DNA from 2 places in the Aminobacter sp. P9b genome. Region 2 is predicted to be linked to the other one. Evidence: riboswitches for the same ligand, from Rfam matches in the RefSeq annotation. Region 2 holds a riboswitch; the other holds the start of a gene.
What was found. A riboswitch is a leader RNA that binds a small molecule or an ion and turns the genes downstream of it on or off. The one in region 2 is predicted to bind glycine.
Positions count from the first base shown of each region.

Region 1: another riboswitch for glycine. It lies ahead of WHT83_RS24200 (D-amino acid dehydrogenase); the one in region 2 lies ahead of gcvT (glycine cleavage system aminomethyltransferase GcvT).

Region 1 is NZ_CP150083.1:341-8,120, reverse strand. Features, by position in the region: gene WHT83_RS24220 (hypothetical protein) at 1-269, opposite strand, end outside; gene WHT83_RS24215 (enolase C-terminal domain-like protein) at 437-1,597, shown strand; gene WHT83_RS24210 (Xaa-Pro peptidase family protein) at 1,633-2,805, shown strand; gene WHT83_RS24205 (amidohydrolase family protein) at 2,934-4,373, shown strand; glycine riboswitch at 4,437-4,540, shown strand; gene WHT83_RS24200 (D-amino acid dehydrogenase) at 4,687-5,940, shown strand; partial or broken gene WHT83_RS24195 (malate synthase G) at 5,958-7,780, shown strand, end outside.
Region 2 is NZ_CP150082.1:3,147,676-3,155,455, forward strand. Features, by position in the region: gene gcvH (glycine cleavage system protein GcvH) at 1-345, opposite strand, end outside; gene gcvT (glycine cleavage system aminomethyltransferase GcvT) at 351-1,451, opposite strand; glycine riboswitch at 1,601-1,687, opposite strand; gene WHT83_RS15555 (molybdopterin-binding protein) at 1,835-2,626, opposite strand; gene WHT83_RS15560 (cytochrome b/b6 domain-containing protein) at 2,628-3,515, opposite strand; gene WHT83_RS15565 (DUF1345 domain-containing protein) at 3,634-4,290, opposite strand; gene WHT83_RS15570 (YaiI/YqxD family protein) at 4,287-4,757, opposite strand; gene WHT83_RS15575 (GNAT family N-acetyltransferase) at 4,782-5,246, opposite strand; gene WHT83_RS15580 (S-(hydroxymethyl)glutathione dehydrogenase/class III alcohol dehydrogenase) at 5,246-6,373, opposite strand; gene dnaE (DNA polymerase III subunit alpha) at 6,595-7,780, shown strand, end outside.

The DNA of each region.
Region 1 (7,780 bases), on a different contig from region 2:
TCGAAGCGTTCGAGCAGCGTGTGCATGGCCTTGCGGGCGTCGGCGAAGGCCTGCGAGCCGCCCCTGGCCTTCATGTCGGCGTCATATGCCTGACGCGAGACGAAGCTGCATTCCCAGCGTACATCAGGCCCGTCTCCCTCTAGCCTGACGAGGATGCGCCCGGGATCGAGCCCCAGCTGCTTCCTGATCTCGGTCGCCTTGCGGCGCTGTTCGAGAACAGCACCAGCGTGCCCGTCCTTGGCGAAGTAGTTGGTCGCTTCGACGATCATTTTTTCTCCTCTCCTGCGATGATTTCCGATGCAGTCGACGTGTCCGGAAAATTCGATGTGGCAGGGTGCTTGACGCTCCAAAAATATGATCATAAAGTGTGATCACACTAGATGATCGCAAATGTAGCGCGACGCATCGCCGGTGACAATGAAGAAGGTGAAAAACGTTGCCTACTATCAAGTCCATTGAAACGCTGATTGTCCAATTGCCGACGCGGCGCGAGCACAAGTGGGCCGGCCTCACTGAGGTCATCGGCCGCTATGTCATGGTCAAGATGACCGACAGCGACGGCCGGGTCGGCTGGGGCGAGGCGCCGGCACTCAAGGACTGGGGCGGCGAGTTCGGCCGCTACTTTGGCGAGTCCGCCATAATCACCCGCAGCGTCATCGAAACCTATCTGGCGCCCGCAGTCATAGGCCTCGAACTCGGCAATTTCGCCGAGCTGCATGCTCGCATGGATGCCATCATCCGCGGCTATCCCTATTCCAAGGCGGCCGTCGAATTCGCGGCCTACGATCTCACGGGCCGCTGGCTCAACGTTCCGGTTCACACCCTGCTGGGCGGCAAGGCGCGCGACAAGGTCGGCATTACGCATTCGATCGGCCTGATTTCGATCGACGAAGCCAAGGTCGAGGCGGCCAAGCTGGCTGCGGAAGGCATCAAGACGATCAAGGTCAAGATCGGCGTCGATCCCGCACGCGACATCAAGATGGTCGCTGCCGTGCGCGAGGCTGCCGGCGAAGCGATGGAAATCTGCGTCGACGCCAACGAAGGCTACAAGACGCCGGGCGAGGCGGTGCAGACGGTTCGCCAGATGGAAAAGTACCGGCTCAAATATGTCGAGCAGCCGGTGATGGGCATCGAGCGCATCTCCGAGGTGGCGCGCCGTATCGATGCCCCTGTCATGGCCGACGAGTCGGCCTGGAACGCCCATGATGCGATCCAGATCATTGCTGCCGGCCAGGTGCAGATCGTGTCGATCTACACCACCAAGGCAGGCGGCCTCTACAAGGCGATGGAGGTCGGCGCGGTCTGCCGTGCGGCTGGCATCATCTGCAACGTCAACGGTTCGATCGAGACCGGCATTGGCAACCTCGCAAACGTCCAGGTCGCGGCGGCTTCGCCAGCGGTGACGCTGTCCTGCGTCATTCCGATCTCGACGCCGGCCGAAGCGCAGCACGGCCAGGTCGGCGGCATCTACTACAAGGACGACCTTTTGGTCGAGCCGATGCGCTTCTCCGAAGGCGCCATCGCCGTTCCGACCGGGCCCGGCATGGGCATTGATGTCGACCTCGCAAAGATCGAAAAATACCGCGTCCGCGATTGAGCCTGACGCGAGCCATCTAGGGGAGAACTACAAGAATGCGGACTGAAATCGTCGCAAAGCAGGTCAAGGCAATGGCCCAGCACGGGCTCGATGCCATCATCTGCTCGTCGCCAGAAAACTTCGCCTACACCACCGGCTTCGTGGTGCCGTCGCAGCCGCTGATCCGTCATCGCCATGCGATGACCATCGTCACCGCTGACGGTCGCACCGCGATCTTCGGCGTCGACATGGAGGCGTCGACCATCAAGCGGAAGCAGCCAAACGTGGCGACGCGCATCTGGGCCGAATTCTCCGACGATCCGATGCTGGTGCTTGCCGACCAGCTTTCCGAACTCGGCCTTGCCGGAGCTCGCATCGGCCTCGAAATGGACTATTTGCCGGCTGGCGATCTTGCCCGCCTGATCGCGGCGATGCCAGGTGCGCGCTTCGAGCATGCCGAGCCGATCCTGGCGCGGCTGCGCCAGATCAAGACGGCCGAAGAAGTGGCCCTATTGCGCAAGCTGTCGCGCATCGCCGACCAGGCGATCACCGACACGCTGGCCATTGTCGACGCCGGCGACTCCGAGATGGACATTGCCGGTCACCTGACCCGTAACGTCTATTCGCTCGGCGCCGAGCACTTCAAGCTTCTGATCGTGGCCACCGGCGAGCGTTCGGTGCTGCCAAATGTCGGCCCGTCCGAACGCGTTCTGAAGCGCGGCGACGTCTGCCGTGTCGAGATATTCTCGGTCATCAACGGCTACCAGGCCGGTGTTTGCCGCACCGCCATCGTCGGCGAGGCGCCGCCCATGGCCGACAAGATCTGGGCGCACCTGGTCGAATGCAAGTATGAGATCATGGAGAAGGTCAAGCCGGGCGCCAGCTGCCGCGAAATCTACGATGCCTTCATCGCCAAGCTCGCCAAGCTGAACCTGCCGCCGATCTCGTTCGTCGGCCACGGCATCGGCCTGCACCTGCACGAGGATCCCTATCTCGGCCTGACGCCGGTGCTCGGCAAGCCGGGCAGCGACGCGCCGCTGGAAGAGAACATGGTGCTCGGCTTCGAGCCGCTCTGCTACGACACCGGCTACGGTTACGGCATGCAGAACAAGGACATGCTGCTGGTGACGTCGAACGGCTCGGAACTGTTGTCCGACTATGCCGACACCGACAAGCTGATCCTTTGCGGCACCGCCAAGCAGGGCAGCAAGGTCAAGGCCGTAGCCTGAGCGAACTTGACTTGTGAAATGGCAGCCGGGGTGCTTTGTGGCCCGGCTGCACAGCTAGATATCGCCCGCCGCCACGGACCGGCCGGACGAGATTGAAGGTCCGTGAGTGAAGTATGGGGTGGAGACACATGCGCACGCTGATCGAGAATTTGAATTTCGCCTTTACGGTCGACAAGAACGACACGGTGCTGCGCAACGCCAGCATGGTGGTGGAAAACGACCGCATTGCCGACATCGGCACGGCGAGCGAGGTGGCGGCGCGCCACAATGGCAAGAGCTTCGACAAGGTGATCGATGGCACGATGCTGGGCATCTGCCCCGGCTTCGTCGACAGCCACGTGCATCTGTCGGAGACGCTGTCGCGTGCGGTCTTCCCGGATAACCTCAACACCCGCGCCTGGGTGTTCCACTGGGCCAAGCCCTTCTATGCCCACATCACCGAGGAAGACGAGTATTGGGGCGCGTTGCTCGGCATCACCGAGATGCTGCGCTGCGGCACCACCTGCTTCCTCGACATGGGCTCGCAATACGATCCCGGCATCGTCATCCGGGCGATGGACAAGACCGGCATCCGCGGCATCACCGGCCGTCACGCAGCCGACAACCGGCCGGCGGAGCTGCCGCGCGGCTGGACCGAGGAGATGGCCGATCACCACTTCTTCCCCGATGCGCAGTCGGCGCTGAAGGTGCTTGAGGAAAACGTTCTCCGCTACAACAACACGCTCGACGGCCGCGCCCGCTGCTGGGTCAACATCGAGGGCAAGGAACCCTGCAGCCTCGAGCTGCATGTCGGTGCGGTTAAGCTGGCCGAAAAGCTTGGTGTTGGTACCACCTACCACCTTGCAACCTCGATCGAGGAAGCCAAGGTCTGCGAAAGCAAATATGGCTGCTGGCCGATCACCCGGATCGACCGCGCCGGCGGCATCGGCAAGAACCTGGTCATCGCTCATGGTGCAGCGGTGTCGGACGAGGAGGTCAAGCTTTTGGCCGAGCGTGGCGCCAGCGTCGCCTTCTGCCCATGCTCGTCGTTCAAGCTCGGCAAGGGTGCGACGGCCATCGGCAAGTACCCTGAGATGGTCAAGGCAGGCGTCAAGGTCGGCCTCGGCACCGACGGTGTGTCGGCTGCAGGCAACATGAACCTGATGCGCCAGATGCTGGTCGTCGCCGGCATGTTCAAGGACGCCCGCATGCAGCCCGACATCTTCACCGCGCGCCAGGCGTTGCGCGCCGCCACCATCGAAGGCGCACGCGCCTTGATGTGGGACGACGAGATCGGTTCGCTGGAGATCGGCAAGAAGGCCGACTTCATCCTGTTCGACCTCGACCATGTCGAATGGACGCCGTTCTACGATCCGCTGCAGGCGCTGGTGTTCTCGGCGTCGACCGCGTCCATCACCCAGACCTGGGTGGACGGCAAGGTGCTTTATGCCGACGGCAAGGTGCAGGGCGTCGACGAGCCGGGCATCCGCCGCAAGGCACGCGAGCTGGCCGCAGCTGCGGTAGTGCGCGCCGGCCTGCACGAACACGGCGTCGAGACGACGACTACGCTCTACGACGAAGGAAACTGACGCGCAGTGCTTCCGCATCTAACGTTGCGGAAGCACTGGCCAGCCTGTAGAAGAAATGCGTTCAGAGGCTGCATGGGAGAGATCGGCCGTATCCTTGAAGGCACCGGCCGGCGCCGACGGAGCAACCCCCCAGGAAACTCTCAGGCAAAAGTGACCATGCAGCTGAACGATCTGGAGAGAGGCACCTCGAGTGCCCACCGAAGGGGAAAGCCGCGCCGGCAAGGCCGTCGCGGTTAAGCTCTCAGGTACAGCGACAGATTGGGGAAAAACAGCGGGTTTAGGCCCGCCCCCAACTTTGATCGCGGAGAGTGAAATGCCCCATATTGCCGTTATCGGCGCCGGTATCACCGGCGTCACCACTGCCTATGCGCTTCTGGAGCGCGGCTATTCCGTCACCGTCATCGACCGCCAGCGCTATGCCGGCATGGAAACGTCGTTTGCCAATGGCGGCCAGCTTTCGGCCAGCAATGCCGAGGTCTGGAACCACTGGTCGACCGTGCTCAAGGGCATGAAGTGGATGCTCAGGCGCGACGCGCCGCTGCTGATGAACCCGGCGCCGACCTGGCACAAATACGCCTGGCTGGCGGAGTTCGTCTCCAACATCATGAACTATCGCGACAATACGGTGGAGACGACGCGGCTGGCGATTGCCGCGCGCAAGCACCTGTTTGCCATTGCCGAGCGCGAGAACATCGATTTCGACCATGTCCAGCGCGGCATCTTGCATGTCTATTGGGACAAGCCGAGCTTCCAGCATGCGCTAAAGGTTAATTCGATGCTGGTCGAAGGCGGCCTCGACCGTCGTCCGGTGACGGCTGCAGAAGTGAAGTCGATCGAACCGGCCTTGCATGGCGATTTCCACGCCGGTTTCTACACCCCGTCGGATTCGACCGGCGACATCCACAAATTCACCTATGGCCTCGCCCAGGCCTGCGAAAGGCGCGGGGCGCGTTTCGTCTTCGACGCCACGGTCAACCGCATTGCCCGCGATGGCGTGTTCTGCATCGGCTATTCCCACGGCGGGTCCGTGGCGGAGGCAGCTCAAGAGATCGTCGAGGCCGATGGCGTCGTCGTCTGCGCCGGTGCCGCCAGCCGCCACTTCGCGGCGATGCTGGGCGACCGCGTCAATGTCTATCCGGTCAAGGGCTATTCGATCACCGTGCATCTCGACGACGAGCGCAGCCAGAAGGCGGCACCCTGGGTCAGCCTGCTCGACGACCGCGCCAAGATTGTCACCAGCCGTCTGGGCGCCGGGCGCTTCCGGGTCGCCGGCACGGCCGAGTTCAACGGCATGAACCGCGACATCCGCGACGACCGCGTCAGGCCGCTGGTCGACTGGACGCGGATGTTGTTCCCTGACGTCGACACCAATCGCGTCGTGCCCTGGGCCGGCCTCAGGCCGATGATGCCCAACATGATGCCACGGGTCGGCAAGGGCCGGCAGCCGGGCGTCTTCTACAACACCGGCCATGGACACCTTGGCTGGACCCTGTCCGCCGCGACCGCCCAGATGGTCGCCGAGACCATTTCGGGCGAGTTCTGCACCGATGCCGCGATTGCGGCCTGACCCTTGGAGTTGAGACAATGAACATGATGAGCCGGGTCACTGATACCGTTTCCCTTCATGGCCTTTCGATATCGCGTGAGCTGCACGACTTCGTGGTGTCGGAGGCGTTGGTCGGCACGGGTGTCGAGGCGGATGCGTTCTGGGAGGGGTTTGCCGCGATCGTGCACGATCTCGGGCCGAAGAACCGGGCGCTTTTGGAAAAGCGCGACGACTTCCAGCTCAAGTTGGACGCCTGGTACCGCAAGCATGGCGCGCCGCACGACATGGCGGCCTACAAGGCGTTCTTGTCCGAGATCGGCTATCTCGTGCCGGAGGGCCCGGCCTTTGCGGTGACGACGGAAAATGTCGACCCCGAGATCGCCACCGTCGCCGGGCCGCAGCTGGTGGTGCCGGTGATGAACGCGCGTTATGCGCTGAACGCGGCGAACGCGCGCTGGGGTTCGCTCTACGACGCGCTCTACGGCACCGATGCCATTTCCGATGCCGACGGCGCCGAGAAGACCAAGGGCTACAATCCGAAGCGCGGCCAAAAGGTCATCGCCTGGGCCAAGGCGTTTTTGGATCAGTCGGCGCCGCTGGCGTCTGGCAGCTGGTCTGATGTGACCGGGCTTTCGGTCGAGGGCGGGGTGCTGAAGCTGGCGACAGCTGATGGCTCGGTTTCGCTTCGCGAGCCAAAGCAGTTCGCTGGCTATCGCGGTGCGGCGGAAAACCCGGATGCGGTGGTTCTTGTGAAGAATGGCCTGCATGTCGAGGTCGTGGTCAATCGGGAGAGTGCGATCGGCAAGACCGATCCGGCCGGTATTTCGGACATGGTGCTGGAATCGGCCCTGACCACCATCCAGGACTGCGAGGATTCGGTCGCAGCGGTCGACGCCGAAGACAAGGTTGTGGTCTACCGCAACTGGCTCGGCCTGATGCGGGGCGACCTGTCGGAGACCTTCGACAAGGGCGGCAAGCCGGTCACCCGCAAGCTCAATGGCGACCGTGAGTACACCGGCCCGGACGGCGCTTCGGTCTCGCTGCCCGGCCGCTCGCTGATGCTGGTGCGCAATGTCGGGCACCTGATGACCAACCCTGCGATCCGCGACCGCGACGGCCACGAGGTGCCGGAAGGCATCATGGATGCGGCGATCACCGCCTTGATCGCCCTGCACGACGTCGGCGCCAATGGCCGCCGCATGAACAGCCGCGCTGGCTCGATGTATGTCGTCAAGCCGAAGATGCATGGCCCCGACGAAGTCGCCTTTGCCGTCGAGATCTTCGACCGCGTCGAACGCCTCGTCGGCATGCCCAGGAAAACCATCAAGATGGGCATCATGGACGAGGAGCGGCGCACCACCATCAACCTCAAGGAGTGCATCCGCGCCGCCAAGGAACGCGTGGTGTTCATCAACACCGGCTTCCTCGACCGCACCGGCGACGAGATCCACTCGTCGATGGAAGCAGGTCCGATGGTGCGCAAGGGCGACATGAAGCAGGCGCCGTGGATCAATGCCTACGAGGCCTGGAACGTCGACACCGGGCTGGAGTGTGGCCTGTCGGGCCATGCCCAGATCGGCAAGGGCATGTGGGCGATGCCCGATCTGATGGCGGCGATGCTGGAGCAGAAGATCGCGCATCCGAAAGCCGGCGCCAACACCGCCTGGGTGCCGTCGCCGACGGCAGCGACCCTGCACGCCACCCACTACCACAAGGTCGACGTGCACCAGGTCCAGGACCAGCTGAAGAGCCGTCCCAAGGCGCGTCTCGACGACATCCTGTCGGTGCCGGTGGTGGTCCGTCCCAACTGGACGCCCGACGAGATCCAGCGCGAGCTCGACAACAACGCGCAAGGCATCCT
Region 2 (7,780 bases):
CGCTTCGTCCATCAGGCCCTCGAGCTGGCCCGTATTGGCGATCTTCATCTTCCAAAGCCAGCCGTCGCCGGTGGCTGCCGAATTGATCAGCGCCGGCTCAGAGGAGAGCGCGGCATTGGAGTCGGTGATTTCGCCGTCGAGCGGCGCGTAGACGTCCGAGGCCGCCTTGACGGATTCGACGACGACGGCGACGTCGCCCTTCGCGAGCTTGCGGCCGGCTTCAGGCAGTTCGACGAAAACGAGGTCGCCAAGCTGTTCCTGGGCGTAGTCGGTGATGCCGACCGTTGCGATGTCGCCCTCAACGCGCAGCCACTCGTGGTCTTCAGTGTAATAGGTCTTGGTCATGGAAATTATCCTTTGCGATAGCGATGCTGCGTGAAGGGAAGGGAGTGGACGTCGACAGGCACCTTGGTGCCGCGAACATCGGCGAAGACACGAGTGCCGGCCTTGGCAAGCGGTGCCGAGACATAGCCCATGGCGACCGGGAACCCGGCCGAGGGACCGAAGCCGCCCGAGGTGACACGGCCGGCGGGATTGCCGTCGGCGTCGAACAGTTGCGTGCCCGAACGCACCGGCTGGCGGCCTTCGGGCTTCAGCCCGACGCGCTTTTCCTTGGCGCCGTCGGCGAGAATTTTCGAAAGCGCTGCCGCACCGATGAACTTGCCGTCGGTACGCAGGTCCTTGGGGATGGCCCACATCAGGCCGGCACTTGCCGGGTCGGTGTCGGGCGTGATGTCGTTGCCGTGCAGGCAGAGGCCGGCTTCGAGCCGCAGGCTGTCGCGGGCGGCAAGGCCGATCCACATGACACGTTCGTCGCCGAGCAGCTTGGCGAGCAGTTCGCGGGCGTCTGCTTCCGGCAAGCCGATCTCGAAACCGTCTTCGCCGGTATAGCCCGACCGGCTCATGAACCACTTGGTGCGCGGTTCGAAGCCCTGCATGAAGAACAGGGCGTCGGTGTCGACGCCGGCACTTTCGAGCACGGCTGCCGCTTCCGGTCCCTGGATTGCGATGAAGACGCGATCCAGCGGCTCGATGTTGGCGTCGAAACTCTTGCCGACTTCACGCAGATGCGCCTCGTCGGTGGCCGCGTTGCCGGCGTTGGCGACGACCATGAAACGGTCTTCGCCGAGCCTGGTGATGATCAGGTCGTCGACGATGCCTGCGGCTTCGGTGAGGAAGAAAGTATACTTGGATTGCTTGAACTCGAGTGCCTTTGCATCGAGCGGGCAAGCGCGGTTGATGAGGTCCGCCGCACCCGGTCCGCTGACCACGAACAGCTTCATGTGGGAGATGTCGAACAAGCCGACATGCTCGCGGGTGTGAAGGTGCTCCTTCATCACGCCGGCAGGGTAGGTGAGCGGCATGTTCCAGCCGGCAAAGGCGCCGAAGCGCGCACCGGCTGCGGAATGCAGGTCTTCGAGTGGCAATTGATTAGTATGGTCGCCCGTCATGTCTTCTCCAGAGTCGCACGTTGCCAGCCGCTTTTGGCAGCTATTCCGTGCCCCTCTGTCTGAAGCCTGAGAGACTCGCGCTCCGGATCTCTGTCGGCAGCGCTTACACCTTCGGCGCGGGATCCAGGTCCCGACTTTCCAGAGTGTCCTTCCTGTTTACGGTTCTTTTGCCTGAGAGATTTCGGGCGATTTCCCCTTCGGCGTCAGCTTTCGCTGCTCTCTCCCGCAAACAGGTGGAGCCCGCAAAGGCCCCAGACGACTCGTCAATATCCCAAGGCCGACACTTTGTCACCTATCGGCCAAGCCTTATTTGCAAAGTAGATAGTCCAGGCCAATACTTTCGGGTGGCAGTTTCCTATCCGCGGCAATCAACGCCACTGCCTTCAGATGCCGCCGTACCAATCGTAGCCGCGGTCTTCCCAATATCCGCCCTTGCCGAGCCCCATCGAATTGAGGCCGTCGACCAATTCGATTCTGTGCACGTATTTCGGCATCTTGTAGCCGAGCTGGCGTTCGACCCGGACGCGCAGTGGCGCGCCGTTCTCGACCGGCAACGCTTTCCCGTTCATGCCATAGGAGAGAATCGTCTGGGGGTGCCGTGCGTCGACCAGGTCGATCGAGCCGTAATATTTGACCTCGCCCGACAGGCTTCGCTCGATCGTGTCGAGGCAGTGGAAAACGACATAACGTGCTTCAGGCTTCACCACCGCCTGGTCCAGAACCAGCGCCATCGGCACGCCGGTCCATTTGGCGATGCAGCTCCAGCCTTCGACGCAGTCATGCCGGGTGATCTGGGTGCGCGAGGGCATCGCCATCAGTTGCTCCCGCGACAGCGACAGCGGCCTTTCGACGAGCCCGACAACGTCGAGCCGCCAGTCGGCGAACTGATTGGACAGCAGGCCCTTGTAGACATCGTCGTTGGGCGCCGTCACGCCGTTCGGACGCTGCGGCTGGCGAATGTCTGCCTCGGAGAATTCCTGGGCAAGTGAGGCGCGGCCCGCGATCAGCCTTTGCGCGCGATAGGTCAGTCCATTGGCGCCTTCGAGCACATTGCGCACGCCGTTGTCGCGGTCCTGCAGGAAGTCGAAGGCATCGCAGCCGGAAAGCGCTGCCCCCGAAATTCCGAGGGATGCGGCGGTCAGGAAGCGTCGGCGGCTTATCTGAAACTTTGGCATCTCAGGCACTCCCTTTGTCGGAATTGCCGCGCTCGGATCGATCCGTACGGTACCACCCGGTGATGATCGAGCGCAGTTCGTTGATCGGGCCTGCAGCCAGGATCATCAGCATGTGGACAATGAAGAAGCCGACGAGCAGCGCCATCGCAACGAAGTGGATGGTGCGGGCTGTCTGGCGCCCGCCAAGCATGTCGGCGAGGAAAGGAATCGCCGCGTTCATGCTCGGCGACATGGCGAGGCCGGTCAGGATCATCAGCGGCAGCAGCACGAACAGCACGCCGCCATAGGCAAGTTTCTGCAGCGTGTTGTAGTCGCGGCTGTGGTGGAACTTCAGTCTGGCGTGGTCGGCAATGTCTCTGGGCAGGCGACGTATGTCGTCCGCGCGAGGCACAAGATCGCGGCGCAGGTGGCCGCTGAGCGCGCTGGCGACAAGCCAGGCCAGCAGCGTTGCCGACAGGACCCAGGCGAAGAAGAAGTGCACGACGCGGCCGGTCGCGAGGTCCTGTCCGGACGGGATTGTCGCCCATGCCGGAAAGGCGCGGGCGTCCAGATTATCAATGGGGCCTGAAAGGCCAAGGATGCCGGTGGTGTTGAATCGTTTGCCGAGGAGTTCGGTGTAACCTATTGGTCCACTTGAGCTATAGTCGGAGCCAATGACCAGAACGTCGTTGTCGAACTGGAAGCCCGATTGCTTGCCGATGTAGAGCGCAGGATGGGCGTTGAAGATCTGCAGTCCGCTGAGCAGCAGGAAGAACAGCGACAGCGCCCAGACCCAGTGGGTCAGCCGCGTCCAGCGCGTTTGCCGATAGACCAGTTCGCTCTCCGGGCGATTGGACGTCGGCAACGGGTGCCCGTCCGATTGCTGCACGATACGCGACTGGCTTTCCATCTGGCGTGACCTCCAATGGCGCACGCGGCCTTGGGCGGAAGCGCGCTGGTGTTGGTCAAACTACGCGTCCGGTCGGAGATAGGTTTCGGGGCCGCGATGATATTCGCGTGAGCCGGGCTCAGTTGGCCAAGGAGACCACCAGGTTGACCGCCGCGGCGACGATGATGGTGTTGAAGAAGAACGACAGGATCGAATGCAGCATCACGGCGCGGCGCATGTCCGTGGTGGAGATGTCGGTGTCGGCGGTCTGCGCGGTCATGCCGATGACAACGGCGAAGTAGAGAAAGTCCCAGCCGACCGGTCGGTGTGTTTCAGGAAAACCCAATCCACCTATGGGCTTACGTCCATGCGTTGATGCCGTGTCTGACTTGTCGTCACCCTTCCAGAACAGGTGAGCATAGTGCAACGCAGCCATGGCGTGGATGGTGAACCACCCGAAAGGCAGCGAAAGCAGCGAGAAGACCAAGGCAATCGGATTGGTCGCTTCCTTGGCGTTGATCAGCATGAACAGCGAGCCGACCGCCACCGCCACGATGCCGATGGTGACCAGGAAGATGATGCCCACCGGCTCGTCCGCGTCCTGGGCGCGGTGGCTGAGATAGGCGGCATCCAGTGCCGGCATTTGCCGCAGGATCAGCGCGATGTAGGCGACGAAGAAGACGTTTGCGCCGATGGCGAAGGCCAATGGCTGGCCGAACAACAGTGCGCCAGCCAAAGCCGCGACGCCCAGGGCAGCGCTGATCAGGAACACGACATGGCGCTTGAATGGCTTCATGACGGCGGAGCCGCCTTCAGCGCCCGTCGCGCCATCTGGTCCAGGGCTCCAAGGAAACGTGAACGGTCCTGCGGCGCAAAGGATGCGTTGTAGCCCTTGCTCTCGCCGGTCTCGCGCAGATGCTGCTTGAGGTCGCGCATGGCAACCGCCATGCCGATGGTCTCCGGAGTAAAGGGCTTGCCCGTCGGACCCAGCACATGGGCACCCAAGGCTACCGCCCTGGCGGCCAGCGGGATGTCGGCGGTGACGACGATGTCGTTGGCATGGGTATTGTCGACGATCCAGTCGTCTGCAGCATCCGCGCCCTTGGACACCACCACGTTGCGGATCATCGGATCGCGCGACGGCCTGAGGCCGCCATTGGAGACGAAGGTGACGATGAGGTCGAGCCGTTCGGCGACCTTCACCACCTCGTCCTTGACCGGGCAGGCGTCGGCATCGACGTAGATGATAGGCTTGCTGTCCATCGCACCACCTTGCATGCGCAAGGCTCAGGCAGGCAAGGGCCGGAGCATGTCGATATGGGGGATATCATCTTCCAGATATTCCTCCGAGACGGTCTCGAAGCCGAAGGACGCGTAGAACCTCTGGAGGTGGCTCTGCGCCGAAAGCGCGATCGGGCGCCCGGGAAACAGCCGCCCACAGGCGGCGATGGACTCGCGTATCAACATGCCGCCCAATTGCTTGCCGCGATGGTCGGGCGAAACCACGACCCGGCCGATATAGGCCGGGCCGTCGCTGTTGGTGGGGGCGATGATCCGCGTGCTTGCCAGCAATTCCTTGCCGGCAAGCAGCCTGAGGTGCAGTGCCTCGGGGTCCTTGCCGTCCAGTTCGGGAAACGCGCATTTCTGCTCGACGACGAAGACGTCGATGCGCATTTTCAGCATCGCATAGAGGTCGCGCGGAGACAGGTCGTCCAAGCCTCTGACGTCGACCTCGTATGCGACACCGCTCATCAATAAACCACGACGCTGCGGATGCTCTCGCCGGCATGCATCAGGTCAAAACCCTTGTTGATGTCTTCGAGCTTGAGCGTATGCGTGATCATCGGGTCGATCTGGATCTTGCCCTCCATGTACCAGTCGACGATCTTCGGCACGTCGGTGCGGCCGCGCGCGCCGCCGAAGGCGGTGCCCTTCCAGGTCCGGCCGGTGACCAGCTGGAACGGCCGCGTCGCGATCTCCTGGCCGGCACCGGCGACGCCGATGACGATCGATTCGCCCCAGCCGCGATGGCTGGCCTCGAGCGCCTGGCGCATCACCTTGACGTTGCCGGTGCAGTCGAAGGTGTAGTCGGCGCCGCCGATCTGGTCGGCACCGCGCTTGGTCATGTTGACGAGGTAGGGAACGATGTCGCCCTCGACCTCCTTCGGATTGACGAAATGCGTCATGCCGAACTTTTCGCCCCAGGCCTTGCGCTCATTGTTGAGGTCGACGCCGATGATCATGTCGGCACCCGCCAGGCGCAGCCCCTGCAGCACGTTGAGGCCGATGCCGCCGAGGCCAAAGACGATCGCCGTCGAGCCGATCTCGACCTTGGCGGTGTTGATGACGGCACCGATGCCGGTCGTCACGCCGCAGCCGATGTAGCAGATCTTGTCGAAGGGCGCGTCGGGGTTGACCTTGGCCAGCGCGATCTCGGGCAGTACGGTGAAGTTCGAGAACGTCGAGCAGCCCATGTAGTGGAAGATCTTGTCCTTGCCGATCGAAAAGCGCGACGAACCGTCCGGCATTAGGCCCTGTCCCTGCGTCGAGCGGATCGCGGTGCAGAGATTGGTTTTCCGCGACAGGCACGACGGGCACGAGCGGCATTCGGGCGTGTAGAGCGGAATGACGTGGTCGCCCTTCTTGAGCGAGGTCACGCCCTTGCCGACATCGACGACGACACCCGCTCCCTCATGGCCGAGGATCGCCGGGAAGATGCCTTCCGGATCGGCGCCCGACAGCGTGAATTCGTCGGTGTGGCAGATGCCGGTCGCCTTGATCTCGACCAGTACCTCGCCCTCGCGCGGCCCTTCGAGGTCCACCTCCATGATTTCGAGCGGCTTTCCGGCTCCGACGGCGACTGCGGCGCGGGTTTTCATGGCGATGTTCCTTCATGTAATTTCGGGGGCAAAAATCCGGCGGCAGGGTTTCAGGTTTTGGCCGGGCGATCAACCGGGAAGGTGACGCCGAACCGTGCTAAAGCGGCGTTCGGCATCGTCCTCCACAAGGCGTTTCCGGCGTGACCCCATGCGGGATGGACACGATGACGCCCCTGGCCGAACATGCCGGCTGAAATCTTCCTTGCAAGGCAAACGATTCGATGTCGAGTGAACGGCTCCCGCGCGATCCCCTGAAGCGTGAAGCGTTAAAAGCGGAAGCAAAGCCAGAGGCTTCCGCAAGGACGTTCATTCACCTGCGCGTTCATTCCGCCTATTCTCTGCTTGAAGGCGCGTTGCCGCTCGGCAAGGTCGTCGGACATGCCGTGAAGGATGCCGCGCCGGCAATCGCGGTGGCCGACAGCAACAACCTGTTCGGCGCGCTGGAATTCGCCCAGAAGGCGACCAAGGACGGCGTGCAGCCTCTGGTTGGCTGCCAGGTCGACGTCGACTTCGCCGAGACTGCCGATTCCAGCCAGCGCGGACCCGTGTTCAAGCAGGCGCTCGATCTTCTCCCGATCGTACTGATCGCCGCCACCGAGGCAGGTTATGCCAACCTCGTGCGGCTTGTCAGCCGACTCTATCTCGAAACGCCCAATGGCGAACCGGTGCATGCCAAGCTCGACTGGGTCGCCGGGCTGGCGGACGGCATCATCTGTCTGACCGGCGGGCCGCGGGGGCCGATCGGCACGGCGATCAGGAGCGATCACCAGGTCCTCGCCGAAGCCCGGCTTCTGGGCTTACAGGCAATGTTCGGCGACCGGCTTTATGTCGAGCTGGAACGCGTGGCCGGCTACGATCGGGGTGTCGAGGCAGCGACCATCGAGCTGGCCTACCGTCACCGCCTGCCGCTGGTGGCGACAAACGAGGCCTTCTTCCCGACCCGCGCCGACTATGAGGCGCACGACGCGCTGATCGCCATCGCCGAGGGTTCGGTGGTTGCCGAAGACAACAGGCGCAGGCTGACCCCTGACAATTTCCTCAAGTCCCAGAAGGAGATGTCGGAGCTTTTTGCCGATCTGCCCGAAGCGATCGACAATACGGTCGAGATTGCCCGGCGCTGCTCGTATTATCCCAAGAACCGCAATCCGATCCTGCCGCGCTTCACCGGGGGCGACATTGCCGACGCCGACGCCGCCGTTGCAGCCGAAGCGGCCGAACTGACCCGGCAGGCCCATGACGGCCTTGCCATGCGGCTTGAAACGCGCGGCCTGGCCGAGGGCTATACGCCGGAGCAGTACAAGGAACGCCTGGAATACGAGCTCGGCATCATCGAGCGCATGAAATTCCCCGGCTACTTCCTGATCGTTGCGGACTTCATCAAGTGGGCGAAGGTGCAGGGCATTCCGG